DNA from 2 places in the Oleiagrimonas sp. MCCC 1A03011 genome. Region 1 is predicted to be linked to the other one. Evidence: predicted binding sites of a transcription regulator. Region 1 holds the regulator's gene; the other holds the start of a gene.
What was found. The regulator sigma-54, encoded in region 1, starts transcription at its own class of promoters, with help from an activator protein. The targets are predictions, from matches to a motif close to TGGCACGNGCNTTGC.
Positions count from the first base shown of each region.

Region 2: the regulator sigma-54 is predicted to act here: its motif matches at 4,975-4,989, upstream of BTJ49_RS03965 (fimbrial protein).

Region 1 is NZ_MSPY01000001.1:301,681-309,612, reverse strand. Features, by position in the region: gene ptsP (phosphoenolpyruvate--protein phosphotransferase) at 1-1,405, opposite strand, end outside; gene BTJ49_RS01520 (HPr family phosphocarrier protein) at 1,479-1,748, opposite strand; gene BTJ49_RS01515 (PTS fructose IIA subunit family protein) at 1,741-2,133, opposite strand; gene rapZ (RNase adapter RapZ) at 2,138-3,016, opposite strand; gene hprK (HPr(Ser) kinase/phosphatase) at 3,025-3,975, opposite strand; gene raiA (ribosome-associated translation inhibitor RaiA) at 4,090-4,410, opposite strand; gene BTJ49_RS01495 (RNA polymerase factor sigma-54) at 4,630-6,081, opposite strand; gene lptB (LPS export ABC transporter ATP-binding protein) at 6,184-6,903, opposite strand; gene lptA (lipopolysaccharide transport periplasmic protein LptA) at 6,911-7,528, opposite strand; gene lptC (LPS export ABC transporter periplasmic protein LptC) at 7,530-7,932, opposite strand, start outside.
Region 2 is NZ_MSPY01000002.1:79,452-87,383, reverse strand. Features, by position in the region: gene BTJ49_RS15710 (hypothetical protein) at 1-760, opposite strand, end outside; gene BTJ49_RS03980 (pilus assembly protein TadG-related protein) at 793-2,421, opposite strand; gene BTJ49_RS03975 (pilus assembly protein) at 2,730-2,972, opposite strand; gene BTJ49_RS03970 (OmpA family protein) at 3,335-4,354, shown strand; gene BTJ49_RS03965 (fimbrial protein) at 5,031-5,588, shown strand; gene BTJ49_RS03960 (molecular chaperone) at 5,697-6,443, shown strand; gene BTJ49_RS03955 (fimbria/pilus outer membrane usher protein) at 6,440-7,932, shown strand, end outside.

The DNA of each region.
Region 1 (7,932 bases):
CGGCCAGCACGTACTGGGCCAGGTCGTTGGTGCCGATGGCGAAGAAGTCGGCGTCTTCGAGCAGGGTGTGAATGCCGATCGCAGCGGCGGGCACTTCGACCATCGCGCCGACCTCGGGCAGTTCGCTCAGCGTGTGGCCGGCATCGCGCAGGTCGTTGGCGCAGATCTGCAGCAGCGAGCGCACCGCGCCGAGTTCGTCGGGCGTGGTGATCATCGGCACGAGGATGCGGATCGGACCGTAGCTGGCGGCGCGCAGGATCGCGCGCAGCTGCGAGGCGAAGACCGCCGGATGGCGCAGGGACAAGCGCACGCCGCGCACGCCGAGCGCCGGGTTTTCTTCCTCGCGCAGGGCGATGCCGGCGTTGTCGGCCTTGTCCGCGCCCAGGTCCAGGGTGCGGATGGTGCAGGGCAGGCCGCCCATGCCCAGCACCAGGTCGCGGTAGGCGTGGAACTGCTCGTCCTCGCTGGGCAGGCCCTTGCTGCGCAGGAACAGGAATTCGGTGCGGTACAGGCCGATGCCGCTGGCGCCGAGCGCGCGCGCCTGGGCCACGTCCGGCGACTGCTCGGCATTGGCGAACAGGCGGATGTCGACGTTGTCGCGGGTGCGCGTGGGTTCCTTCGCCAGCGCGGCGAGGCGGCGGCCCTCGCGGGCGGCCTCGCGTTGCCAGTTGCGGTAGCGGGTCAGGTCCTGGGCGGTCGGATGGATCACCACCTCGCCGGCTTCGGCGTCGACCAGCACCAGGTCTTCGTCGCTGATGGTGCCGAGGGCGTCGCTGGTGGCGACCAGCATCGGCAGGTTCAGGCTGCGCGCGAGGATGGCGCTGTGCGAATACACGCTGCCGCCGGCTGCGACGATGCCGAGCAGGCCGTGGCCGGCCAGGTGCGCCATGTCGCCGGGCGCGATGGTGTCGGCGATCAGGATCTCGCCGACGCGCGCGGCCAGCTTGCGTTCTTCCTGGCTGGTCTGGCGCGACAGCACGCTCATGACGCGGCCGATGACCTGGTCGATGTCCTCACGACGACTGCGCAGATACGGATCGTCCATCGCCTCGAAGACTTTGCCGAGACGATCGGCCTGCATCTTCAGCGCGGCGCTGGCGCGGTAGTGCCCCTTGCGGATCATGTCGTCGAGACCATGCACCAGCTCGGGGTCTTCCAGCAGCAGGCTGTGCGCGTCGATGAATTCGCCGACGTCGCGGGCCAGGGCGCCATGCAGTTTTTCGCGCAGTTCAACCAGCTCCGCGCGGGCGGTCTCGATGGCGTCGTGCAGACGTTCGATTTCCGCTTCGACCTCGTCGTCCTCGAGCGGACGATTGTCCACATTCAACTTGCTCGGCTTGACCAGCCGGGCACGGCCCAGGGCCATGCCGCGCGAGGCGGCGGTGCCGGAGAGGACGATTCTCATCGCTCGTCGGCCTCCGTGCAGGGCGGTTGTGCGCGACGCGCCGACAGGTTGCAGGGAGTCAGCGAACGCATGCTCAGCCACCCTCGTCGAACTTGCGCTCGAACAAATCGACGACGGCGGTCATCGCCGCGTCTTCATCCGGGCCGTCGGTGCGGATGGTCAGCGTGCTGCCGAGTCCGGCCGCCAGCATCATGACGCCCATGATCGACTTGGCGTTGACCTCGCGGCCCTGGCCGACAAGCATCACGGAGGATGTAAAGCCGTTGACCAGCTGCACCAGCTTGGCCGAGGCCCGGGCATGCAGGCCCAGACGGTTGGAAATGACGATGTCCTTCTCAAGCATGGTCGATGAAGATTCCTCGGCGGCCGCCGCTGGCAGCGATTTCGGCCAATTCGGGCAGGGATTTGTCGGCGTAGTTCATGACTCGCAGCAGCATCGGCAGGTTCAATCCGGAAACGCAGCGCACGTGGGCGCCCAGGTTGCTCATGGACAGGCCGATGTTGCACGGCGTGGCGCCGTACAGGTCGGACAGCACCAGCACGCCGTCGCCGTCGTCGAGGTCGCGCAGGTAGCGGGTGGTGTCCTCGCGCGTGTCCGACACGTCGGCGTCGGCGGGGACTTCCATCGCGGCAACCTTCAGCGGCAACTGCGGCATGACGTGACGTGCCGCGGTGATCAGGGCGGCGCCCACGCCTTCGTGCGTCATCAGCAGGATTCCAACGCTCATCGGTTCAGTCCAGCTCGCGGTGGAAGGTGAGCACTTCGTCACGTCCGGCGTGGAAGTGCTCGCTGAGGCGTTCGGCCAGATACACCGAACGATGACGGCCGCCGGTGCAGCCGATGGAGACGGTCACGTAGCTGCGGTCGGCGTGCTTGAAGCGCGGCAGCCAGGTGTCCAGGAAGCGCATGATGTCGTCGAGGTACTCGCCAACCATGGGCTGGGTCTCGAGGAACTCGCGTACCGGTGCGTCCTTGCCGGACAGCGGGCGCAGCGTGCGATTCCAGTGCGGGTTCGGCAGGCAGCGCGCGTCGAACACGAAATCGGCGTCCAGTGGCAGGCCGTGCTTGAAGGCGAAGGACTCGAACAGCAGCGTCATGCCTTCGGCGGCGGCGGCGAACTCGGTGGCGATCATGCGCCGCAACTGGTGCACGTTGAGGTCGCTGGTGTCGATGACATGCTCGGCGATCGACATCAGCGGACGCAGCAGCTTGCGCTCGCGGGCGATGGCGTCAGCCAGCGACATGCCGCCGGTGGACAGCGGATGGCGGCGGCGGGTTTCAGAGAAGCGTTTCAGCAGCACCTCGTCCCGGCTGTCGACGAAGACCAGATGCACGACCACGCCCTCGGCCGCCAGCTCGGACAGCATGCCGGGCATGCTGGCCAGATCCTCGCTGCGCACGTCGATGCCGACGGCGATGCGTGCGTTGGTTTCGCGCGCGTTGCTGTCGACCGCCTTGACCAGTTGCGTCAGCAGCGGGGCGGGCAGGTTGTCGACGCAATAGAAGTTCAGATCCTCCATCGCGCGCAGGGCGATGGTCTTGCCGCCGCCGGACATGCCGGTGAGCACGACGAGGTGGACGTCTTCCTGATGGGGGCCGGGTGCGTTCATCGTCGGTATTACCAGGGGGGCATGTGGCGGAGTTGGTGGGCCTGACGGTCCATGAAGGTCTGTGCCGGGTCGATGCCCTGGCTCTTGAGCATGTGGCTGCGCACGGCGGCCTCGACCAGCACCGAGAGGTTGCGGCCGGGCGCGACGGGAATGGTCAGCTTGGGCACCTTCACGTCCATCACGTCCTGATGGCTGACGTCGCCGGTGATGCGCGTCATGGCGTCGGCCTCCTCGCCTTCGCGCATCGGTTTCAGGTGGATGATGAGGCGCAGGTACTTGGACGCCTTGACTGCGGTGTGGCCGAACATCTCGCGCACGTTGAGCACGCCCAGACCGCGCACTTCCAGCAGGTCGCGGATCAGCGACGGGCAGGTGCCGTCGATCACGTCGGGTGCGATCAGGGTGAATTCGGTGGCGTCGTCGGCGACCAGCCGGTGGCCGCGCGTGACCAGCTCCAGCGCCAGTTCGCTCTTGCCCGAGCCGGGTTCGCCGGTGATCAGCACACCGATGGAGTAGACCTCCATGAACACGCCGTGCAGCGTGATCGAGCGCGCCAGGCTGCGCGCCAAGTGGTACTGCAGCCAGGTCAGCAATTCGTGGCCACGCTTGCTGCTCAGCCACAGCGGCGTGTCCGATTCCTCGGCCGCATCGCGCAGGTCCGAAGGGACGCTCTGTTCCTTGCTGATGATCAGCGCGATGGGCGCGTTGGCGATGATCTTCTGGATGGTCTTCCAGCGCTGGCGCGAGTCGAGGCTGTCGAGATAGCGCAGCTCTTCGGTGCCGATGATCTGCACCTTGTTGGGATAGATGATGTTGAGATAACCGACCAGCGACGGCCGGCGCGACTGCGAGCGGTCGATCTTGACGACGCGCGATTCGCCGCGCAGGCCGGCGACCCAGCGCAGCGCCATGCGGTCTTCCACGTCATCGAAGAGTTGTCGGGCGGTCAGCTGTTCCACGTGGGCCACTCATGCGGGGCATGGCGGTCATTGTGCCAGTTTGCGGGAAGTGCGTCGCCCGTTCATTGCGCGCCGGGCCGGTCGAGGATGGACCGGCCCGGCGGTGCGGCGGCGTCAGCCGGCGCGCATCTGGCGCACTTCGGCGCGGTGATGATCGGTCAGCTTTTCCTTGTGCTTGCGCAACTGTGCGACCAGCTTGTCGATGAGCACGTCGATGGAGGCGTACATGTCGCTGTCGCAGGCTTCGGCATGCACGGTGGCGCCGGCCGCGTTGACGGTGCCCTCGGCGCGTTGCTCCAGTTTCTCCACGCTCAGGACCACGTTGAGCGAGGTGATGTTGTCGAAATGTCGCGTGAGGCGGTCCAGCTTGGATTGCAGGTGATCGCGCAATGCCGGGGTGACGTCGATCTGGTGGCCGCTGAGTTGAACGTGCATGGTCGCCTCCTGAAAGGAATGATTGGATTTGCCGCATGGCGGCATGACGCCGGAAGTCCGGTGTCGGGCAATCCCTCGCGAGGGCAACCCATGCTTCATGCCAGTCGCGCAGTTCGTGGTCGGAGCCTGGGCGCGATCGGGTTGCCTGGTGTGTGGTGCCTGTTTTCCATACCTCCTTGATTCTGACGTTGGGGGCGTGAAAGGGTTCCCTCAAGTTTCTCAGCCGATACGCTGACGTTCATTCGAGCTGGGAATGCGCAATTGCTCGCGGTACTTGGCGACGGTGCGGCGTGCCACCTGGATGCCGCGTTCGTTGAGATGTTCGGCCAACGCCTTGTCCGACAGCGGTCGGCTGGTGTCCTCTTCGTCAACCAGCTTGCGCAGCATGGCCTGGATCGCCGTGGCCGATGCGCTGCCGCCGGTGTCGGTGGAGACGCCGGAGGAAAAGAAATACTTGAATTCGAAGGTGCCGCGCGGGGTGTGCAGGTACTTGCGCGTGGTCACGCGCGAGATGGTCGATTCGTGCATGCCGACTTGCTCGGCGACTTCGCGCAGCACCAGCGGGCGCATGGCTTCCGGGCCGTAGTCGAGGAAGGCGCTCTGCCGTCGCACGATGGCCTCGGCGACCTTGAGGATGGTTTCGGCGCGCGACTGCAGACTCTTCAGCAGCCAGCGCGCTTCCTGCATGCGCCCGCGCAGGTACGCCGCGTCCTCGCGCGAGGCCTGCTTGATGAGGCTGCAGTAATGCTGGTTGAGGCCCAATCGCGGCTGCGAGTCGGGACTGAGGCTGACGCGCCAGCGCGTGCCGTCGCGCCATGCATAGGCGTCGGGCGTGACGTATTCGGTCGGTGTGGGGTCGAGGCGCGCGCCCGGCCGCGGGTCGAGGCTGCGAATCAGCGCGCTGGCGTCGGCGATGTCCTCGATGGGTGACTTCAGTTTGCTGGCCAGGCGCGGCAGGTCGTTCTTGGCCAGCAGGTCCAGGCCGATCTCGACGATGCCGCAGGCGAGCGCCAGTTGCGGTGTATCCGGTTCCAGCTGCTGCAACTGGGCCAGAAGGCAGTCGCGCAAATCGAGGCTGGCGACGCCGGTCGGATCGAGACGCTGCAGGCGTCGCCGCACGGCATCGATTTCGGCTTCGTCCACACCGTGCTGCGGCGGCAGGGCGGCGAGCACCGACGCCAGACCTTCGTGCAAATAGCCGTCGTCGTCCAGTGCGTCGATGATGGCCAGGGCGATGGCTTGCTCGCGCGGTGACAGCGATTCGAGGTTGAGCTGCCAGACGAGGTGTTCGCGCAGGCCCTCGGGCGCGGCGTTCTGCGGTTCGAAGTCGTCCTCCTCGCCACCGCCGCTGCCGTTGACGGTTCCGCCGCCGCTGGGGCCGTAGGATTCGGCTTCGCGGGAGGGGTCGCTCTCCCAGTCGTCGGTCTTGGTCTCGGTCGCGTTCTCGGCCGGTGGCTCGGCGTCCGCAGCGGGTTCGGAAGGGTTGCCGTCGACGTCGAGCGTCGGCTCCTCGCTGTCGTCGGTGAACTCCAGCAGGGGGTTGGTTTCGGTGATCTGGCGCAGCTCGGTTTCGAGCTCGAGTTGCGACAGCTGCAACAGGCGGATGGCCTGCTGCAATTGCGGCGTCAGCGCGAGCTGCTGGTTGAGGCGAAGCTGAAGCCCAGGTTTCATCCGTTAATGCAAGTGCTGGGGTGTCAGGTTCATCCTAACCCTATGCGTCGGCCCGAACCAGCGCCTACGCATGCAATCGGTGAAGGCGGTCTCGCTGTGGCGTCAGAGCTTGAACTCGTGGCCCAGGTAGACCTCGCGGACCTTCGGGTCGGCGAGGATGTGCGCCGGGTTGCCCCGAGCCAGCACTTCGCCTTCGTTGAGGATGTAGGCCCGGTCGCAGATGCCCAGCGTTTCACGCACGTTGTGATCGGTGATCAGCACGCCGATGCCGCGGTCCTTGAGGTGGCGCACGATGCGCTGGATCTCGCCGACGGAGATCGGGTCGACGCCAGCGAAGGGTTCGTCCAGCAGCATGAAGCGCGGACGGCCGGCCAGTGCGCGGGCGATCTCCACACGCCGGCGTTCGCCGCCGGACAGGCTGATGCCTTTCTGCGTGGCGATGTGGCTGATTTTCAGCTCGTCCAGCAGGGAATCCAGTTCCTTGCCGCGTTCGCGTGCGTCGAGATCGTCGCGCAGTTCCAGCACAGCCATGATGTTGTCGGCCACACTCAGGCGTCGGAACACCGACGGCTCCTGCGGCAGGTAGCCGATACCCATGCGCGCACGTTCGTGCATGGGCTGCCCGGTGATGTCGGTCTTGTCCAGGCGGATGCTGCCGGCATCGGCGGGAATCAGGCCGACCACCATGTAGAAACAGGTGGTCTTGCCCGCGCCGTTGGGGCCGAGCAGGCCGACGACTTCGCCCTCGCGGATGGAGAAGCCGAAGTCGCGGACCACCTGGCGCTGACGGAAGCGTTTCTGCAGGCCTTGCGCAGTAAGCATGCGGCGATCAGTTCCCTGCTGCGGCGCTGGCGGCGGCAGCCGGCGCGGGCGTGGAGGAGGCGGCAGGCGGCGTTGCCGCGCTGGCTGAAGTCGCGGGCGCCGAGGGCTTCGGCGGCGCGCTCTTGGCGGGCTTCTGCTTGGCCTGGAAGACCAGGTGCACGCGGTTGTCGCCGTCGCTGTGCGCAGTCATGGTGCTGGTCTTGGTGTCGTAGACCAGCCGGTCGCCGCTGGCGCTGCCGCGGCCGGCCTGCTTGACGTGTGCGCTGCCGGTAAGGATCGCGACGCCGCCGGGCACGTTGTAGTCGATGCTGTCGGCGTTGCCGGTCATCAGATTGTCGTGGTCGTCCAGCTGCTGGATGTGCGCGTGGCCGGTCAGCACCACGCGCTTGACCTGCGACTGGCCATCGAAGTGGATGGTGGCCAGGTTGCCGGTCGCCTTCAGCGTGCCCTGCGTGATCACGACATCGCCCTTGATGTGGCTGACGCCGTTGGGCTGCGCGGTGGCATCGGCCGACTTGGCGTCGACGTTGACCGGCTTGGAGCGGTCGCTCTGCTTGGCGTTCGCCGTAGCGCACAGCAGCACGCCCAGCAGGGCGAGCAGCGCGGGACGCCAGACGCGGCGCACGTCAGCGCTTCGAGGTGCTGGGCTTGAAGGTGCCATGGAAGTCATTCAGAAGCTCCATATGCTTGGTATCGAGATCGGCGCGCATGCCGATTCCCGTCATCGTAGCGGTTCCCTGGTGCATGACGACATGCTCGTCGGTCTGCACCTTGTTCTTCTTGGGCCAGGCGGTGACATCGCTGGTGTCGATGCTGGCGGCGGCCGTACCGGCATAGGCCTTGCGCCGCATCTTGACCGCGCCCTGCAGCTTCAGTTCGTCGCCCTTGGCGCTGACCCAGCCGTAGTCGGAGTGGCCGGTCCAGGGTTCGCCCGGCGCGCGCTTCGGCGGCAGCAGGAATTTCGGCTGGTTCAGGTACAGCGAGTCGTCGCCTTCGCGGCGTTCCAGCCGCGGAGCCTGCAGACGATAA
Region 2 (7,932 bases), on a different contig from region 1:
CACCGTCAGCCGGCTTCTCCCACAGGTTGATGGCGTCGGTGTACGGCGAATCGCCATATGCGCCACCGGCTCCCGCCACATCGTTCGCCCCGTCGAAGCCCCAGTCTTCGGCCGCCGACAACGCGCAGTAGCGCCGTGTGGTGTCGACGTGCACGGTGCAGAGTTGGCCGTCCACCTTGCGCTGCCCTTCCTGCTTGCTGGTGCCGCCATAGCCGCGCTGATGCAGTTCGGCCATCACCTCGGCTTCCTCGTCCTTGTCGGTCTGGGTGACCGCCGCCTTCGCGCGATGCACCACAGGGCCGCCCAGGTAGACAATGTGCGCATCCGCACCCTGGCCCAGCTGATGCTTCGCGCTGCTCAGTCCGGGCTGATAGAACCAGCGCTGGGACAGGTGCGTAACCTTGAACACACACGGCTGCTGACCGGAAAGCGTGAAACCCCAAGTATCGGCCTTCACGCTCAGACGGTCGCCTTCGTACCAGGCCTCGTAATAGGTGCGCCCGAGCTTGCCCACGTCCTTCGCCGGAATCGGCGTGAACCCGCTGGCATGCCCGCAATCCGCGCTCGCCTGCTGATACTGGTGCTGCACCACGGGCTGGCCGTCACGCAGGGTCACCGCGGTCTGGCGTAGATGGATCGGCGGCGTCTTGCTAGCCACGTTGACGGCCGCATCACTGGATGAAGGCGCGTCCCCGGCGCTGCATGCGCTGATGGAGACCAGACTCGACAAAAGGACAGCAAGGGCGATCGGACGGTACATGTAGTTCCTCGAAACAGATGGGGTATTCATGATCAATGCAACAGGCACGGCAAGGGCACCGGTGTCACGCCGCTGCCGGCATACAGCACCTCGATGCCATGACGCACACTGCATGGCGTGTCCACCAGCCGCGCCTGCCAGTACGGGCTGAACAGGCTGCCGAGCTCGCGCCTGCCCGGACTGACCAGATTCGCGAACAGACTGCGCGGACGGCTGAAGTAGACCTGTGCGGAACCCACGGCCGTCATCTGATCGGCGAGGGTCTTGTCCGGTACTTTGAAGTTGGGCTTGGCCAGGGCATTGCTGCTGGCCGAAGTTGCCGGCGCATCCGTACTGCCCAGTCCGTCCAGATTGTCACTGGTGTGCACGGTATTCATCGGCTGCTCGACCAACACGGTGAAGATCGGCCCGACATCGTTGGCTTCCACACCATTGTCCGCGGCACTCTTTCCGTTGAGGTACGGCACGGTGGCCTTGTTCGGATCGATGTCGTCGTAATCCTGCAGCCCCGGCGCGGTGCCGTACGTCTTGATCCAGACCTTGTCCGAACCGCCCATCGCAGGGCTGCGCAGCACCAGACTGCTGGCCGCATTGTTCCTGAGCGCACCCGAATACGGGGCGTAGTGCCGTTTGTCGGTCTCGTAGCCCGCGTCCCATCCACTACCACTGTGATAGCCGGGACTGGCCAGACTGCGGAACGATTCCTGCGGCGGATTCTTGACCGCGGCGCCGCCGCCCCAGGCCAGCGGCACATTGAGGTTGATGAGACAGCCCCAGAAGCCGCACCCCCACTTGAACCGCACGTTCAGCGTGTCGATGCCGACCCAGTTCTTGTAGTCGATCAGATCGGTGCCGCCGCGCTTCTTGATCGGACCGAAGCTGCCGTTACGCTGCTTGGAGAAACCGTCGCGGGCCTCCATCACCACGTTGGCGAAGCGTTCCGAACCGTCGCGATCCGCACTGCGGGTGCTGATGTGGTAGCGGCGCGTGTACGTGATGGCCTGCGTGATGCCCTTCATCAGGATCGAGCGGCCCCGCCAGTCCAGCTTGGCCTTGCCATCGGTGTTTTTGGCGACGATGTCGGGCACGATCTTCTGCGCTTCCAGCGCTTCACCGACAGTGATGACCTGCGATGCCTTGGAATACGCGTCGTTGAGGATCGCGATCGCGGTTGTGGCCACCGATAACGCCTTCTGCAGGACATCGCGCGTCTTCTGCACGACCGTCTTCACTTCGTTGAGCACGGTGACGACTTCCTGCAACATGGTGCCGACTTCGGCGCCGACGATGCTGATGTCGAACAGGATCGCGATGGCCTGCACCGCATCCTTGAAATTGTCGGTGCCGCGCAACGCGAAATTCATCCATGAGTACCAGCTGACGAACTGCGCCACGGCCACTTCGTTGGCGACTTCCGCACGGTTCATGTAGGCGACGAGGTTGTACGCGCGCGCCTGCTGCACCGCCGCGCTGTAGGCGGCCGCATCCGCGGCGTTCACCAGCTGCACTTTCTTGTTGACCGCCTGCCCGGTGTTGAACAGCACGATCACGCCGATACAAAGAACCAGCAACGCGATCATGCCCAGCACCAACGCCTGGCCGCGCATGTGCGATGCGCACGCGACCACGCGCAGGCGGTTCACGGCACGTGCCGTGAACACCGGAACTCCATTTCTGATCCGTGCAAGCATGATGTCCCCCTTCCCCGGGGCAACGCGAAAACAATGCCCCGCATCGCGCTGCATCCGACGCACGCAGTTCCCGTTCTCGCTTCTTCCTGAGTTCGAACAGTCAACGCGCTCCAACGCGCTCACTGCCCGTTTCGAATCGACGGAACCCCGCGCTCCCGACCCGCAAGTCGAGAACGTTCAGACGCAGCGTGTGATGTCTTGAGTAAAAACCGGGAGCGATATCCGCATTTTGCGCTGACCGACAGCCGAACCGCGGTCAGCGCAAAATTGCGCGAAGATCAGCCGCCACCAGCGCCTTTGTTCACTTCGCTGTGATAATTGGCGAGATTCTTGGCGGCATCGCCTTCTCCAGCCGCATTGCTGGCTTGCGTGCCTGCGTTGTCCATCTGCGGCTTGCCCGAATTACCGGACAGTTCCTGAGCCATGGCGCCGACTTGCTCGCGCGCGGTGTGGCCGAAGTAGGTGACCGCGCCGATGGCGGCGATGGCGATCAGTGCGGTGATGATGATGTACTCAGTCATTCCCTGACCGCGCTGCCGGACGCGGATTCCGTTGCGACGTTGGCTGTACGATTTCATTGTTGCTTCCCCAATTGCGTATCCAGATTCCAAAACACCCCGCGAACCCCTCGCGAGACGAACTACTGAATCAGAAACGCCCCCTGTGCGATTCATCATGAATCACGTTTCACCTGGCCCCCTCCAGGGGCCTGGCGACTTCCAAACTACACCGCAATGGCTACAGTTCCGTGAAGACGCACAGGCCTGGTCCTCGATTTGAGGACCTCGTCGCAAAATATCGGGACAGCCACCCGGATGCAACTCTTTCGCGCGCAAGCGATGCGTAGACTGCCCGCGAGTCGCCACGCACGACAGGATGTCCCATGCCCGCTTCCCACGCCTCCTTCATCCATGCGCGCCGCAACGCATGGTTCCTGATCGCCGGATGGCTGCTCGCATGCGTCGCGCATGCCGCATCGACGCCATCCGGGGACCTGCCCGGAAGCCATGACAGCAAAGTCATCCATCGATTTGCCGGCTCGAGCATCGTCGGATACCAGGCGGCCGATTACGGCGAAATCACGCTGCCTCTGGGCGCCTATCGCGGTCACCGGCTGTCGAAATCCGAAGCGGCCCGCGGCGAGATTCGTCGCATTGCATACATCGCGCCAGCTGGTGTCTCGGCACTGGAAGTGTTCCACAATTTCCACCAGGCCATGCTGCAGGCAGGCTTTCACACGCGCTTCCGCTGCCATGGGAACAACGGATGCGGAAGCGGCTATGCCATGGCCAAGGCGATCTATGCCCCCGTGGCAAACCAGCTCAGCGGCGGCCTGCATCAGAAGATCCTGCGCAACAACACCTTGCTGGCCAGCGGTGGCGACGTATACGTGGAAACCACACGCCTGAAGAAAGCCGACGGCGTCCTGGACAGCGTGCTGCTGGTCAGTCACCAGAACGGCAGACCGACCGGCATCCTGATCCAGACGGCACGTCACGCCCCCATGAAGACCGGCGAAGTGAAGATCGACGCGGACGCGCTGGATCGCAGCCTGACGTCCTCCGGCCACATGGCCCTGCGCGGTATCCACTTCGCGCATGACCGCAGCACACTGACGAAGACCTCCGATCCGACGCTCTCGGCGATGGCCGAACTGCTCAAGCGCAAGCCCGCACTGAAGGTTTTCATCGTCGGTCATACGGACAATACCGGCACGCTCGAGCACAACCTGTCGCTATCCCGCCGCCGGGCACAGAGCGTCATGCACGCGCTGATCCAGCGATTCCACATCGCCGCGACACGTCTCGCCGCCGAAGGCGTAGGTCCGTATGCGCCCGTGGCCAGCAACGCCACCGCAGCCGGGCGCGCCATGAATCGCCGCGTGGAAATGGTCGTGCGCTGATCGGCAACGCTCCTACTCACCTGGGACTCGGCCGCGCTCATCTCACGCGCGGCGAGCCATCCCGCCTCACTTCAACCATCCGCCACGCATGCACGGCCCCTGCGCCGCATGCCGGGTGACGACCGGGACTCGCCGAAACCGTGCCGGACTGGCAGCGCAACCGCGCCCTGCCCCTCATCCGCAAGTCCGCGCGCGAACGCTTCACTGGCCGCACATGCAACGACGGCTCAAATCGGCATTTCGTCACAATTTTCATGATTTCACGACGGCACGCCCACTTGCCCGTGCACGCGGCCCGACATCGCCTCCACGTCATTGGAGAACTCGGTCACAAATCCGGCCAGCGCGCACTCCGCGCCCAAAGCAAGGGCAGCTCGCCTCGCGTGAACATAAGTTCATAATTTATTTTAGAATGTACGACTTTTGACGCGGAAAATCCCGCCTTGAAAGGCAAATCCCTCCGGCCGAGCGCTTCTCGGCGAACCTCGGAAAATGTGACGCGCTTCGCACATGAGGTGCCGAAGTTTGTCAGTTTTCTCCTACTTCGCCCTCGGACAGCGCCCGCACCGATCTCGAAAAATTCCAGCACATGCCTTGACATGTGATATGTCAACAATAACTGGCATAACTTTTGCTTTATGCCTTTTGCCCAACCAACACACCGGGGAAACCAGTAATGAAGATGAAGTACAGCCTTCTCGCCGCCGCCCTCGCTCTTGGCCTGAGCGGCGTCGCCAACGCCGACCAGAACTCGGGTCCGGACGGTAGCATCACCATCAACGGCAAAGTCATCGCCCAGACCTGCCAGGTCGACGGCAACGCCACTGGCACGGCGGACAACAAAGTCGTCAACCTGCCGGACGTGCTGACCACCGCACTGGCCAGCAGCGGCGACACCGCCGGCGACACCAGCTTCAGCATCAGCGTCACCGGCTGCGACTCGAGCCTGTCGTCCGTGCAGACCTACTTCAGCGGCGGCAACATCAACACCGGCGACGGCTACCTCGACAACATCGCCGCCAGCCCGGCCAGCAATGTCCAGGTGCAGCTGCTGAACGCCTCTGGCACCCCGATGGATCTGAGCGGCGCCGACGCCACGGCCCAGGGTTCGCAGCAGGTCGCCCTCTCCGGCGGCGCCGCAACGCTGAGCTACAAGGCGCGCTACTACGCCACGGGCGCCTCCAGCGCCGGTGCGGTGAAGTCGACCGTCGACTTCACGCTGATCTACCAGTAAGTCTGGCGTCCCTCGCTGCGGCGCACCGCCGCCGCAGCGACAGGGGGCACCGGGCGAAGAGTGAGCGCCATGCTCCCGTGATTTTTGTCTCATCCGGTACATGTCCCCATGAATTTTTCTTCGCGCATCCTGTGCATCCTCGTAGCAGCTCTCTGTTTCTGGACCGGCACCGCCCAGGCCAACGTCGTCATCGGCGGCACGCGGGTCGTGTTTTCGGCCAGCCAGGGTGAAACGACGCTTCGCCTGAGCAATCAGGGCAAACAGCCGGCGCTGGTCGAAGCCTGGATCGACGAAGGCAACCTGCATTCCACCCCGAACAACACGCACGCCCCGTTCCTGATCACGCCGCCCCTGTTCCGCATGGAGGCCGGCAAGGACCAGAGCCTGCGCATCCTGTTCACCGGCCAGGCGGACAGCCTGCCGAGCGACCGCGAATCGCTGTTCTGGCTCAACGTGCTCGAGATTCCGCCCAAGCCGAAGCAGGCCGCGGACAAGAACATCCTGCAGTTTGCCGTGCGTTCGCGGCTGAAACTGTTCTATCGGCCGGCCAATCTGGACGGCAATCCGCTGAAAGCGCCGGGAAAACTGATCTGGAAGGCCTCAACCGACAGCCAGGGCGTGCAGCTGACTGTGCATAACCCCACGCCCTACTACATCACCATCACCAAGGTGTCGCTGAAGAGCGGCGATACACAGGTCACGGCGAAGTCCGGCATGGTCGCCCCGTTCGGCGATCAGCACATCGCACTGTCCGATCTTCATCACGCGCCGGCCGCGGGAACGCACATTGCGTTCACCACCATCAACGACTACGGCGCCGCAGACGCCCACGAAGGGGCCATCGCCGCCCAATGAGCCGCCGTCGCGCCACGCACCCGGTCTCGCCAGCTCGCGGGCAGCTGCCCGCGCGGCTGGCCTTGGGCGTGGCGATGACCTCCGTACTGCTCGGCCTGTCCAACGCGTCGCTTGCTGCCGCGGCGGGACCGGCGAGCGCGGCCAACACCTCCGCCGAAGGCGGTTTTGCGGACTTCGACCCGAGCATGCTGTCCGGTGGCTCGCATAACGCCATCGACCTCCGCCGCTTCGAGCGCGGTGCCGTGGTGCTGCCAGGCATCTACAACCTCGATGTCTACCTGAATCGAGACTGGGTCGGTCGCCTCAATGTGCATTTCATCGCACCGAAACCCGGCGCCAGCGCGCTGCCCTGCATCACGCCGGAACTGATGGATCGGATGGGGCTGAAGCCGGCCGAGGGTGCACCCGCTTTCGGTCCGGATCACGCCTGCATGCAGATCGAGCAGCTGGTGCCCGGCGCCCACGCGCACTTCGACCAGCCCGACCTGCGCCTGGACATCAGCGTGCCCCAGGCCTACATGCACCAGCTGCCGCGCGGCTATGTGAACCCGTCCTCGTGGGACGCCGGCGTACCCGCCGCGCTGCTGAACTACAACTTCAATGCCTATCGCACCGACAGCAACGGCATCAGCCAGACCAGCACCTACCTCGGCCTGAATGCCGGCCTGAACATCGGCCCCTGGCACCTGCGGCAGAAGTCGACCGCAACCTGGCAGTCCAGCAGCAACGGCGCCCCGTCGCGCCAGCGCTGGAACAACATCGCCGCCTATGCGCAGCGCGACCTGCCTTCGCTGCGCTCGACGCTGACCGTCGGCGACAGCTACACCGACGGCACAATATTCGACAGCCTCGGCCTGCGCGGCGTGCAGCTGGGCACCGACGACCGCATGCTGCCGCAGTCGCTGCGCGGCTACGCGCCGGTGGTTCACGGCGTAGCCGAGACCAATGCCAAGGTCACCGTGACCCAGAACGGCGTGCAGATCTACCAGACCAGCGTCTCGCCCGGTCCGTTCACGATCAACGACCTGTACCCGACCGGGTACGGCGGCGATCTTCGCGTCACGGTGACCGAGGCCAACGGCCGCACGCACAGCTTCTCGGTGCCCTACGCCTCGGTCTCGCAGCTGCTGCGCGCCGGCACCACCCGTTTCGACGTCGCCTTCGGCCGGCTGCGCAACCTGGCCATCGACCACGAGCCGAACCTGATCCAGGCCACGGTCCAGCACGGTTTCAGCAACCTGTTCACCGGCTATGCCGGCCTGCAGGGATCGCAGGGATACGCCGCGGCACTGGTCGGCGGCGCCTTCAACACCCGTTACGGCGCGTTCGCGATGGACCTGACCCAGGCCGGCACCACTCTTCCAGGCCACCGGGCCATGGACGGTCAGAGCATCCGACTTAGCTACAGCAAGCTCATCCCGACTTCGAGGACCGCGCTGACCGTGGCCGCCTACCGCTATTCCAGCAGCGGCTACCTGAGCCTGTCCGA